DNA from 3 places in the Rahnella sp. R3(2024) genome. Region 1 is predicted to be linked to each of the others. Evidence: predicted binding sites of a transcription regulator. Region 1 holds the regulator's gene; each other region holds the start of a gene.
What was found. The regulator LexA, encoded in region 1, represses DNA repair genes until DNA is damaged. The targets are predictions, from matches to a motif close to TNCTGTATGTACATACAGNA.
Positions count from the first base shown of each region.

Region 2: sulA (SOS-induced cell division inhibitor SulA) is a predicted target of LexA. The motif match lies at 1,724-1,743, and genes of this name have one in related genera.
Region 3: uvrB (excinuclease ABC subunit UvrB) is a predicted target of LexA. The motif match lies at 2,376-2,395, and genes of this name have one in related genera.

Region 1 is NZ_JBHGBU010000001.1:2,490,779-2,495,038, reverse strand. Features, by position in the region: gene zur (zinc uptake transcriptional repressor Zur) at 1-235, shown strand, start outside; gene ABSH60_RS11310 (CsbD family protein) at 426-635, opposite strand; gene dinF (MATE family efflux transporter DinF) at 827-2,191, opposite strand; gene lexA (transcriptional repressor LexA) at 2,457-3,065, opposite strand; gene ABSH60_RS11295 (diacylglycerol kinase) at 3,185-3,553, opposite strand; gene plsB (glycerol-3-phosphate 1-O-acyltransferase PlsB) at 3,694-4,260, shown strand, end outside.
Region 2 is NZ_JBHGBU010000001.1:486,838-491,097, reverse strand. Features, by position in the region: gene ompA (porin OmpA) at 1-840, opposite strand, end outside; gene sulA (SOS-induced cell division inhibitor SulA) at 1,197-1,703, opposite strand; gene ABSH60_RS02195 (TfoX/Sxy family DNA transformation protein) at 1,816-2,559, shown strand; gene yccS (YccS family putative transporter) at 2,594-4,260, opposite strand, start outside.
Region 3 is NZ_JBHGBU010000001.1:3,548,277-3,552,536, reverse strand. Features, by position in the region: gene ABSH60_RS16025 (VF530 family DNA-binding protein) at 1-167, opposite strand, end outside; gene uvrB (excinuclease ABC subunit UvrB) at 245-2,251, opposite strand; gene ABSH60_RS16015 (ABC transporter ATP-binding protein) at 3,241-3,951, shown strand; gene bioD (dethiobiotin synthase) at 3,961-4,260, opposite strand, start outside.

The DNA.
Region 1 (4,260 bases):
AGAGCCGAGCCACACCTCTGCGCTGTTTATCTGCGACCGCTGCGGGCTGGTAACAGAAAAAACCACTGACGGCATCGAAGAACGCTTAGCGAAACTGGCACTGGATTCGGGTTTTGAACTTCGTCATTCCGTGGTCGAAGCGCATGGCTTGTGCGGCGACTGCAAAGTCGTTGAAACCTGCGAAAGCCACGATCACTGCGATCACGATCATTCAATTGTGGTGAAGAAACGCTGACGGGTCGGGTTTAAAGCGGAGTTTATAGCGGAAGGTCATTAGCGGGTGAAATGTTCGGGTAATGGACGTTTTGCACAAGTTTATACAGTGAAGCAGTTGGGTACATCCGTGTACCCGTATCCTGAAGCGTTCCGGGTAGGAGCAGCTAAATCTCAGGATACGTCACTGACACGCGAGGGGGAGTCGCGCTTTACCAGTGATATTTGTTGCTTGATTCCCAATCTTTGAGCTCTTTTTCGGCCTGATCTTTCTGATAGCCGTAACGCTCCTGAATCTTCCCTACCAGCTGATCGCGTTTACCTTCAACGACAGTCAGGTCATCATCGGTCAGCTTGCCCCATTTTTCTTTTACTTTGCCTTTAAACTGCTTCCAGTTACCGTCGGCTTGGTCCTTATTCATAAAATATCTCCTGTTACCTTAGGGTTGTGGAGCTGCGGATTACCGCTGCAGCTCGGGCTTAACACTTTAAAGGTTAGTAGAGAATTTCGATTTATCCTGCCATCGGAGGGATAAAAACCATTATTAGGATTATTCCAAAGCACGATATAACGGCAACCCGCGATTACCCACCGTTTGAAAAGCCCGCTAATTCAGTGAACTGACGATGAAAACCAGCTGTCGCGCTGCCAGTAGCGGTGCCATATCCAGCCCAGAGAAATACCACGTAATCCGAGGAACACCGTCAGCGCCAGCCAAAGCGCGTGGTTACCCAATATCGGCAAGGTGAACAGCGTCAGCCCGTACCCCAGCGCAGCAACCGCCATACTGTTACGCATATCCCTTCCGCGCGTGGCGCCGATAAACATCCCGTCGAGCAGATAACACCACACCGCCACCAGCGGCAGAACAATCTGCCAGCCAAGATAACGATCGGCCAGCTGGCGCAGCTCCGGTAACGACGTCAGCGCATTGATAATCTGTTCACCGGTCAGCGCGTATATCAGTGCAAATGCCAGAGCGACCAGCCCGGCCTGACGGCATGCGGCACGCCAGACATTGAGCAATTTTTCGCGATTGCGGGCGCCAAACGCCTCACCTGAATGGGCTTCAATGGCGTAAGCAAAACCGTCGAGCGCAAAAGCGGTGAAGGTCAGAAGATTCATCAACACGGCATTGACCGCCACAATATGGCTGCCCAGACGCGCACCCAGAATGGTCAGTGAGGCAAAGCACAGTTGAAGAAGCAGTGAGCGCAGCATAATGTCGCGGTTAAGACTTAACAGCCGCCGCAGATCACCGCGCCAGGCAGAGGTTAACAGCGCAGGACTGATGCCCCGGCGCTGCATCACGCGCCAGACCAAAAACAATCCGATAAACAGCGTGAAATATTCTGAGCAGGCCGTGGCCGTGGCGGCACCACGGACATTCCAGCCAAGCCCTATCACCAGCCAAAGATCCAACACGATGTTCAGCAGATTACCGGCAATCAGCAGCATTACCGGCCCGCGCACGTACTGGATACCAAGCAGCCAACCCAAAATCACCAGATTTGCCAGAGACGCGGGGGCGCTGTACCAGCGGATCTCCAGAAAAAGCCGCGCCTGTTCAAGCACAGACTGGCTCCCGCCGACGATGTGAAAAGCACCTTCCATAAGGGGATGGCGGAAAAGCAAGATCACCACACCGGCGAGCACGGCCAGCAGAAAGGGTTGTACGAACGCGCGGGCCAGCAACAGGTTGTCTTGCGCACCGAGCGCCTGAGCGGTCATGCCGGTGGTACTCATGCGCAGAAAGAGCAGCATCATAAACAGGAAGGTGGTGACCATCGAACCGACTGCAACGCCGCCAAGATAATCAGGGCTGTCGAGATGACCGATCACTGCCGTATCCACTAACCCCAGCAACGGCACGGTGATATTGGAAAAAATCATCGGTAGCGCGAGCATCCAGAGGGCTTTATCGGTCGGGCTTAAAAAGGTGTGTTTTAGCTTTTGCAGAAGGGAATGTTGTTGCATAGAGAATCTCATGCCGGAGGTTCGGGATATGCCTGTAAATGACATCGCCCCGAGAGGGGCGACGAGATGAAACGTTAAAGCTTAGCGGTATGTCAGAGGCGGCTCACGACCCGCAAATCAAAAACATGACCCTTTGGATCAACAGTTTGACCCAGTCATTCGAGTTTCATCAAGGCGGCAACTGAGCGAACGTCGGAAGCATACACAAGTATGTGACCGGGGTTCGCGAAGGCAGCCAACGCAGAGATAGCCCGAAGTACGAAGGTTAAATCCAGTCGCCGTTGCGAATGACGCCTACGGCCAACCCTTCAATACTGAAATTCTGCTCACGTAAATCTACTACGATAGGCTGGAACTCGCTGTTTTCCGGCAATAACTGCACCACGCTGCCCTGTTTTTTCAGGCGTTTCACGGTGACTTCATCATCAATACGGGCTACGACAACCTGACCATTACGCACGTCCTGCGTTTTATGAACAGCCAGTAAATCGCCGTCGAGGATACCGATATCACGCATCGACATACCGCTGACACGCAGCAGGAAATCGGCGCTCGGCTTAAACATCGCCGGATCAACCTGATAATGCCCTTCGATATGTTGCTGAGCGAGCAGAGGTTCACCGGCGGCAACGCGGCCGATCAGCGGTAAACCTTCTTCTTCTTCCATCAGCAGACGAATACCGCGTGACGCGCCGGAAACAATCTCGATCACGCCTTTACGTGCCAGCGCTTTCAGATGTTCTTCCGCAGCATTCGGGGAACGGAACCCAAGACGAGCGGCAATCTCCGCGCGGGTTGGTGGCATACCCGTGGTGGAGATATGATCGCGAATCAGGTCATAGACCTCTTGTTGTCTGGTCGTTAAAGCTTTCATTCCGCCCCCTGGTTGTTTATACAGTCTAGCTGTGAGTATATACAGCTAAACGGGCAATGAAAACCTAAGATTGAATAAAAACAGTGCATAAGCACGATTACTGGAAGACAGATTCCAAATCAGAACCATCGCGGCCAAAAGATGCTGACCCAGACAAAAATCGCCAATATGATGGTCAGTAGCACGGCAGCCGAGCCAATATCTTTTGCACGGCCAGAAAGAACGTGGAACTCAGGTCCGATGCGGTCAATCGCACATTCCACGGCGCTGTTGAGCAGTTCGACCACGCAAACCAGCACCACTGAGCCGATCAGTAAGATGCGTTCAATACTGCTGACATCGAACCAGAAAGAGAGAAAAATTAACGGGATAGCAGCGCTGGCTTCCTGACGAAAGGCAGCTTCATTCTGCCACGCCGCTTTCAGCCCTTTCCATGAGTAACCGGCTGCTTTATAAATTCGGGTAAATCCAGTGACTTGGTTCGCCATTCTGTTACTGATCCTTGAGGGGTTGTCCTTCGGGTGTTTGATGCATTTTAGCGGTTTAATGGTATCTCATCACCACAGATCTCATTTGAGCTTTCTGGTATCCTTGCGGCGAAATGGCTAACAAGAGGCTTCACGTTTTTATGTCAGGTTGGCGTAGACTTTATTACACATTATTGAATTTACCGCTTTCGATGCTGGTAAAGAGCAAAGTCATACCTACAGATCCGGTTACCGAGTTGCACTTAGACCCGACGCGCCCGATCCTGTACGTATTACCTTATAACTCCAAAGCAGATTTGCTGACCCTGCGTGCGCAGTGTCTCGCCCAGAATTTGCCCGATCCCCTGATCCCGCTGGATATCGACGGAACGCTGCTGCCAAGCCACGTGTTTATCGCGGAAGGCCCGCGCGTGTTCTCGTATTACACGCCGAAGCAGGAATCCGTAAAGCTGTTCCATGACTATCTGGACCTGCACCGCAATAACCCGGAATTAGACATTCAGATGTTGCCGGTGTCGGTGATGTTCGGCCGGGCACCAGGCCGTGAAGGTCAGGACACGCCGCATCTGCGCGTGCTGAACGGGATCCAGAAATTCTTCGCCGTATTGTGGCTGGGCCGCGACAGCTTTGTCCGTTTCTCCAATACCGTTTCGTTGCGCTACATGGCGACCGAGCACGGGACGGATAAAACCATCGCCCAGAAACTG
Region 2 (4,260 bases), 2.0 Mb from region 1:
TTGTTCTGAACCGATACGGTCGGTGTAACCCAGAACGATAACAGAACCGTCTTTAGGATCGATTGAGCTCAACTGGCTGTACAGTTGATCCAGAGCCTGTTGGCCTTCTGGTTTCAGGGTCGATTTGTTGAAGTTGAAGAGAACGTCAGATTTCAGAGTGAATTTCTTAGTCTCTACAACTGGAGCTGGAGCTGGTGCTGGAGCAACAACTGGAGCAGCTGCTTCATCTTGACCGAAACGGTAAGAAACACCCACAGACAGCATGCCGTTATCAGGACGTGCGCCAACTGTAGCTGCGTCACCGATGTTGTTAACCCACTGGTAATCCAGACGGGTAGCCCAGTTTTTGGTTACTGCGTATTCAACACCAACGGCTGCCAGTGGAGAAACACCGGTGTCGTGGTCGCTGATGCGGCCAGCAGCGCCATTGTTGAAGTTACCTTTTGAATCTGCACGCCAAACCATACCACCCAGACGGGTGTACAGGTCCAGATCGTCAGTCAGTGGGTAGCTCAATTTAGCAGCCAGCTGAACGCCTTGTGCTTTGAACGCGCCGTTGTTTACGCTGCCTTTAGAAGGCATGCGACCAAGCCAGTCATATCCCATTTCAAAGCCCAGGTATTGGTTCGCTTGGTAACCCAAGAACGCACCTGCACCCAGTTGGCTTTCGTGGGTAGGGCCGTTGCCGATACCTTCGTAAGCATTTGCGAAACCAGTGTCATGGTATTGGGACCAGCCCAATTTACCACCGGTATACCAGGTGTTATCTTTAGGGGCGGCTTGCGCTACGGTAGCGAAACCTGCCAGTGCCACTGCTAATGCGATAGCTGTCTTTTTCATTTTTGCGCCTCGTTATCATCCAAATAGGCAATTGAGCTTTAAGCTGTAAGCCCTTGGTTAAAATCCTTGCGCCAAGGTTATTGCGTCAATTAAGAACTTGCCACTTTACGTTGGCATTATAGAGCAACCTTGGCGTTGTAAAGTCTACAACGTGGCGCGAAACTTACAAGCTTGAAGTGTTAACGCTGTGGAAAAAAAGGGAAAAATGTACACATTTCTTAACGTGTTTGACCTTTTGTTGACAAAACTTGGAGGATATCTGCGTCAGGAATGCCCATTTTTACTGGCTTTGGGGCCAGTTCCAGCACAAATCACTAAGTTCCGCATTATTTTCATCGGAACATTCCTAATTTGAACTAATGATATACAAATGAGTGAATTTTTACGGTTGAGTGATGTCCATTGGCTGAACTCTGCTCATTTGTCGGCTTCATCACGAACCCGTAAGCCTCCCCCTGACGGGCTGCAATTTGCAGTCTTTCCCTCTCAAGATCGTTCAATTCAGGTAGCCAACCTAATACCACACTGTAATTTCCGGTCTGTAATGCCTTCTCCATCGCGTCCACCGTCGACATCGCGGTGATCTGATTTACCTGCACCATCTTATCTACAGGCAAACCCGATTCTGATAACCAGATACGGCTCAATTTTTGCTGCGGCGTGAGCCATAACAACCAGCGTGATTGCGTGCCGAGATGTTGAAGCAGAGGCAGTAACAGTTGGGCAAACGCCGGTTGGCTCGCACTATAGACGAACTCAGTGATCAGACCATTATTCAGAGACGCAGACGTATTTACCTGTTGATGATCTACCGGCAAAGCAAGCTGACTAAAATGATGATTTGCATGGTGTTGAGTTCGCATAGTGATGTACCCCAGTGAGTTACTGTATGAATGTACAGTACTCTGGCGGTGCACAAAGATCAACCCAATTTTTCCAAGATATCTCGCAAATTTTGAAGGTAACTGACTGCAAATGCATTTTGTATTTGGCGCAGTGCTCCACATTGCGTATTTTGATTTTAGCTGTTTAGCTAACCCAGAAATGGTTCTATGGAATGAATATGAAAAGGATAACGCAATGATAAGCCAGTCAAAAAAACGGATTCTTCAATGTACGGAACTCTTTGCCTCATTGGGCAACATACGTGCACGCTCGCAGTTCGGCGGGTACAGTTTATCGGCTGACCGCGTGATGTTTGCTCTTGTGTCCGACGGCGAGTTGTACCTGCGTGCCAGTGATGAAACTGAGCAATATTTTTGCGAGCTTGGAATGGAAAGGCTGATTTATCGTAAACGCGGAATGCCCGTTTTTCTTCGTTATTTCAAAGTGAGCAAAGCTCAGTGGGAGAAACCCAGAAAACTGCGCCAGATGGCCATGCTTTCTCTCACAGGAATGCAGCATGATATCAATAAACGTAAAAAAAACGAGGCAGGGCGGTTAAAAGATCTCCCCAATTTGACGCTGGCGCTGGAAAAATTACTCTGGGAGGTGGGTATTGAAAATTCGGGCGATCTTAAATCGCTGGGATCATGTCTGACGTACAAAAAGCTCTGTACCGTGAAAAAAGATCTGGGTATTAACATATTAATGGCGCTGGAAGGGGCAATTCTTGGATTTCATGAGGCTGCTCTGCCGATGTCATCCCGTGAGTCGTTAATTCAATGGTACAGGCATCAGCAAGAGCAATCGGAACACCCACTCCAGGATCCACATTAATGGGGCTGGAGTGAATGCCCGGCGCTTAGCGGTATCAGGAGTGATGCTGTTCCGGCGAAATCTTGTTATTCAGGCTGGTGAGCTCAGGTAAATGAGCCACCAGCAATCCGATTTGCTGCAGTACAAGTTGCTCTTTACTGTCTGATTCTGTCGTACGCATCTGAATCCGCGAGGTCAGGTGATCAAGTGCTCGCTGTACCCGGTCTGTCTCCGTTGTCATATGATTCAGGGCGCCATCCACGCAGCATGCAGCATCATCCAGTAAGCGCAGCGTTTCGGCATCCTGGAGTTTTTCGCGGTGGGCACCCAACGCTGAAATATAACTGAGCATGGTGTGATTGAGGCACAGCAGGCGAAAGGCTGCCTCAAGCGTCGCCGTCTCATTGTTTTTCTCCGAGCTCATATTGGAGACAACGGACGCCAGTTCAGCATCGCAGTTATGCGCATCGCGTCTCGCAAGGCGATAATCAAGACTGTTGTCCTTGCCCTGATGATATTGCACCAGAATGGCATCAAGATACCGGCAGTTGGCCTGAAAGGTTTTACTGACTACCCGGTCAATCTGGCGGAATTTCCAGTCAGGCCAGATAAATGTCACGGCGGCCCAGGCAATGGCGCAGCCAATCAGCGTATCAATAATCCTCGGGATCGCGACTTCGAACCCTTCGCCCAGCAAATTGAAGCACAGCAAGACCAGCAGGGTGATAAACATGGTGGCCTGGGCGTATTGCACGGTGCGAAACGCGAAGAACAGCAACCCGCTGATTACGATCAGGATCATCTGACCATCCACTGAGGGAACGAAATACAGGATGGGTATTCCCAGCGCGATACCGGCCAGGGTCCCGATAATCCTCAGCGCTAACCGCCGGCGCGTTGCGCTGTAGTTAGGCTGGCATACGAACAGGCTGGTCAGCAAAATCCAGTAACCGTGATTCAGCCCGCTGACCTGGATGAATACATATCCGACAAACAGCACGACGGACATACGGATTGCATGGCGGAATAATACCGATTGCGGCGTGAAGTGACGTGAAATTCGCAGCCAGATATCATCCAGGCCGGTGAGGCGGTCTTCAACAAACGGGCTTTTTCCTGCCTGATTTTCCGGCAACGATTGCTCGGATTCAATATTCGCCAGCTGCGCATCGATCGCATGCAGATTGCGCAAAAGGTGGCGCAACGCCTGCAACATCTCCCGGTGTTCCCCCTGCGTTTCCAGACGCTTAAGTGCCTCTTCAAGCCGTGCAAAGGCGCGTTCAAACTGGCTGTTATGCGTATAGGGTTGCCGATAAAGAATGCACTGAGAAAGCTGTAAACAGGCACGCGCCTGCATACTCATCAGGCGCTGGAAGCGGAACAAAATGTCGCTGTGATGGAACTGTTCGCTGAGCTTCAGGTATTTCACGTGAGAGGAACTGGCCCGTTCGTGAATATCCTGTACGACAAAGTAATAGTGCAGGGTGCGTCGCGTTCCTTTCTGACCCCGGTCGCCTTTAAGCCGGGTCTGCAGCGTATTCTTGGTCTGATTGAGCGTCGCAACCAGCTGACCGTTGGCCATTGCCAGTTCCACCAGTTGCTGATTGTTATCTTCCTGGTCGGGATCAAACAACGTTGCCTTGGCTTCCAGATAGGCGGCCAGTTGGGTGAAACAGCGGGAAATCTGGTCCTGAAGCGGGCGGATGGGGAAAATTAAATGCC
Region 3 (4,260 bases), 1.1 Mb from region 1:
TTCAGGCTGGATTTGACACTTGGGTCGCTTTTAAAGCAGTTGATATTCACCTGCGAAGCCAGCGCCGGCCAGCCGAAGTTATCCACCAGCGTTGTCAGCAGTTTTTCCAGCGTGACGCCGTGCAACGGGTCTTTCGCCGCACCGGGGTTTTGTGGTGTATCAGTCATCAGCAAGCTCACTCAACAAAATTCAGGGCGCGCAGTCTAGCACTTTTGTTTGTTGCCGGCACTGCGCGCGGCGGAGTTTACGAAACGGCGATAAACTGTTCGCGCAGGGCATGCAGTTCGTCGCGCGTATTGGCTGCCTCTTCGAACTCCAGATTCTGGGCATGCGCATACATCTTGCTTTCCAGCTCTTTGATGCGCTGCTCCAGCGCTTTTGGCGTAAGTGACTTGAAGGTTTGCGCCGCTTCGGCATCCCGCTTGTCTTTGTTCTTTTTGGTCTTTGGCTGACCGAGTTGCAGAATGTCGGAAATCTTTTTGTTCAGGCCCATCGGCGTGATGCCGTTTTCCAGGTTGTACTGCTCCTGTTTGGCGCGGCGTCGCTCTGTTTCTTCGATAGCTTTTGCCATCGATTTGGTGATGCGGTCGCCGTACAAAATGGCTTTGCCGTTGAGGTTACGCGCTGCGCGACCAATGGTCTGGATAAGCGAGCGCTCTGAACGCAGGAAGCCTTCTTTGTCCGCATCGAGGATCGCCACCAGCGACACTTCCGGCATATCCAGCCCTTCACGCAGTAAGTTGATGCCGACCAGCACATCAAATTCGCCGAGACGCAGGTCGCGGATGATCTCCACGCGCTCCACGGTATCGATGTCAGAGTGCAGGTAACGCACCTTCTCGCCGTGTTCTTCCAGATACTCAGTCAAATCCTCCGCCATCCGTTTGGTCAGCGTAGTGACCAGCACACGCTCATTGATGGCAACACGTTTGCGAATTTCAGACAGCAGGTCATCAACCTGAGTCGTTACAGGGCGCACTTCAATCAGCGGGTCGAGCAGACCGGTCGGACGCACCACCTGTTCCACCACATCGCCACCGGATTTTTCCATCTCATAGGTGCCCGGCGTCGCCGAGACGTAGATACTTTGCGGAGCGGCGGCTTCGAATTCCTCAAAGCGCATCGGGCGGTTATCCAGCGCGGACGGCAGACGGAATCCGTATTCCACCAGAGTTTCTTTACGCGAACGGTCGCCTTTGTACATGCCGCCGATTTGCGGAATGGTGACGTGGGACTCATCGACAATCAGCAGGCCATCGGCGGGCAGATAGTCAAACAGCGTCGGTGGCGGCTCGCCCGGCCCGCGGCCAGAAAGATAGCGCGAGTAGTTTTCGATACCGGAGCAATAGCCCAGTTCATTCATCATTTCGAGATCAAACTGCGTGCGCTGGCTGATACGTTGCTCTTCCAGCAGCTTGTTGTTATCCAGCAGCACTTTACGCCGGTCGGCCAGTTCGATTTTGATGTCTTCCATCGCCTGCACGATACGCTCGCGTGGCGTCACGTAGTGCGTTTTAGGGTAGATGGTGAAACGCGGCACTTCATGCTGAACCTGACCGGTCAGCGGATCAAACAGCGACAGCCGTTCAACTTCCTGATCAAACAGCTCAATGCGCACCGCCAGATCGTCTGACTCCGCCGGGAAGACGTCAATCACTTCGCCGCGCACGCGGAAGGTACTGCGCTGAAACGCCTGGTCGTTGCGGGCGTATTGCAGTTTGGCCAGACGGCGCAGGATAGAGCGCTGATCGATAATCATGCCCTTGGTCAGATGCAGCATCATTTTGAGATACAGATCCGGATCGCCCAGACCATAAATCGCCGACACTGACGCCACCACGATCACGTCGCGACGCTCCAGCAGTGCTTTCGTGGCCGAAAGACGCATCTGCTCAATGTGTTCGTTTACCGAGGCATCTTTTTCGATAAAAGTGTCAGAGCTCGGGACATACGCCTCGGGCTGGTAGTAATCGTAGTAAGAGACAAAATATTCGACGGCGTTGTCCGGGAAGAACTCTTTCATTTCGCCGTAGAGCTGTGCGGCCAGCGTTTTGTTGGGCGCCAGCACCATCGTCGGGCGGTTCAGATCGGCGATCACATTCGCCACGGTAAAGGTTTTGCCGGAGCCGGTTACACCGAGCAGCGTCTGATGGGCCAGGCCGTTCTCCAGCCCCTCTTCGAGACGACGTATCGCGTCGGGCTGATCGCCTGATGGTTTAAATTCGGAATGCAGTTTGAACACTTTACTCATGACGGGCTACCTGACTGAAGAAGAAAACGCACAAGACCATTCTAAAAGAACAAGACCGTGGGCGGTGAATGAGTATGGAAGACTCCGCGCTTTTTGCCACTCTTGATTTTTACCGCCGCTATAATACTGTATATAAAACCAGCCTCCAATGACTATTCTTCACACAAGCCTTAACCGGTTGCCTTACCTGCACTTTTTTAGGTGATGACAATCCCTTCTTTTCACCATCAGATGACATTTATCCCCAAAATTTATCATCTGATAACTTACTGACAACAGGTTGACGAAAACTGACACAGTGAAGACGACAGAATTGTGACCGTATTGCTTTTAACTAACCTGTTGATAATAAATCACTTCATGAAAAAGCTGCGAATACGGGCAAACCGAGCGCAACCCGCGTCCCGTCTCGCCTGTAGCATCTTTTCTCACTCTCATGCACAAGGTTATCCACAGGAATAGTGGATAAGTCACAGCGCGCCGCATACAGCGGGAGTTAGTAAAAAACATCATTTAGGCATCCGGGACCCCTGAGTGGTCTTTTTTAGTTATTTTTTATCTTTTTTATCACCTTATTTATGCCTATTTTGACTGAATTTCAGGGCGTAAGTTTCTTGCAAAAACCAAAACCCCAACTCTGAAGGACGGCTGAACAAAATATGCCCCACCCTCTTGCACCAAAATCAGTGAATCGGCACTGGCAAAGTGCAGCGCTATTCTCCATATGCACTGTGAACCACATCAAAACCTGAGCAACGCTTATGAATAATCCGAAATCCCTGCCCGCTGCCGCGTTAACAGCCCGGTAACTTCTCTTTTTATTGTCACCACAAGAAACTTGGCCTGAGAGTTGCAAATTCCCTGCTGTGAGAGATTTTATGAAGCATTCCGCTGCGTAAGGTGCAAACAGTGGAATAAAAATGTCAGAAAAATGACAGTGGCCGTCAAAGTGATGTTCAGCGGAAAGCTCCGTGAGCGAGGGAGGTCTGATGTTAAGTGTAAAATCAGTTAATCAGTATTACGGTCAAAAACACATTCTCTGGGATATCAATCTCGAGCTTTATCGCGGGCAATGTACCGGGCTTATCGGCAGAAACGGCGTGGGGAAAACCACGCTGATCAACTGCATCATGGGGCATCTGCCGGTGAAAAGCGGCGCGATTTTCTGGCAATCAGCCAATGAAGAACCGCAAAGTTTGCTGAATTTGCCGGTAGAAAGCCGGGCGCAGATGGGCATTGGCTACGTGCCGCAGGGGCGGCAGATTTTTTCGCAGATGAGCGTCGATGAAAATCTGCAAATTGCCATGATGTCCAGCCGGAATAAGACGCGTCGCGTGCCTGAGCAGGTGTACGACCTGTTTCCGGTACTTAAGGAGATGGGAGCGCGCAAGGCGGGAGAGCTCGATGAGAGCCAGCAACAGCAACTGGCGATCAGCCGCGCGCTGGTTCAGCAGCCGGAACTGCTGATCCTCGACGAGCCGACCGAGCACACCAGCGCGGCGATGGCAGCGAATATGGGGAATATCATTCACCGCCTTAACCGTGATCTCGGCCTGACGCTGCTGCTGGTGGGCCATAAGCTGCCCTTTATCCGCACCGTCGCTGACCGGTTCTGTCTGGTTGATGGCGGGCGTAACGTCGCGCAGGGCACGCTGGCACAGCTCGACGATACGCTGGTCAAAGACTATCTGACCTTCTGACAGCCGGTTTTAAGGCTCAGTGTGGCCGAGGCGGGTCAGATCGAGATATTGCCCCAGATTGCCGTCAGGCCCGGTTAACAGGTACGGGATCTCGCCCAGCAGTGGCGCAGGCAGCATACGCGTAAGCGTATCGATATACGCCTGATGATGTTTCCCCGTTTCCTGTATATCGTTGGCTATCCATCCCGCAAGCTGTAAACCGCTGTGTGCGATGGCCTGCGCGGTCAGCACGGCATGGTTGATACACCCCAGGCGCATACCGACCACCAGCACGACCGGTAACTGTTCAGCCTTCACCCAGTCGGCAAA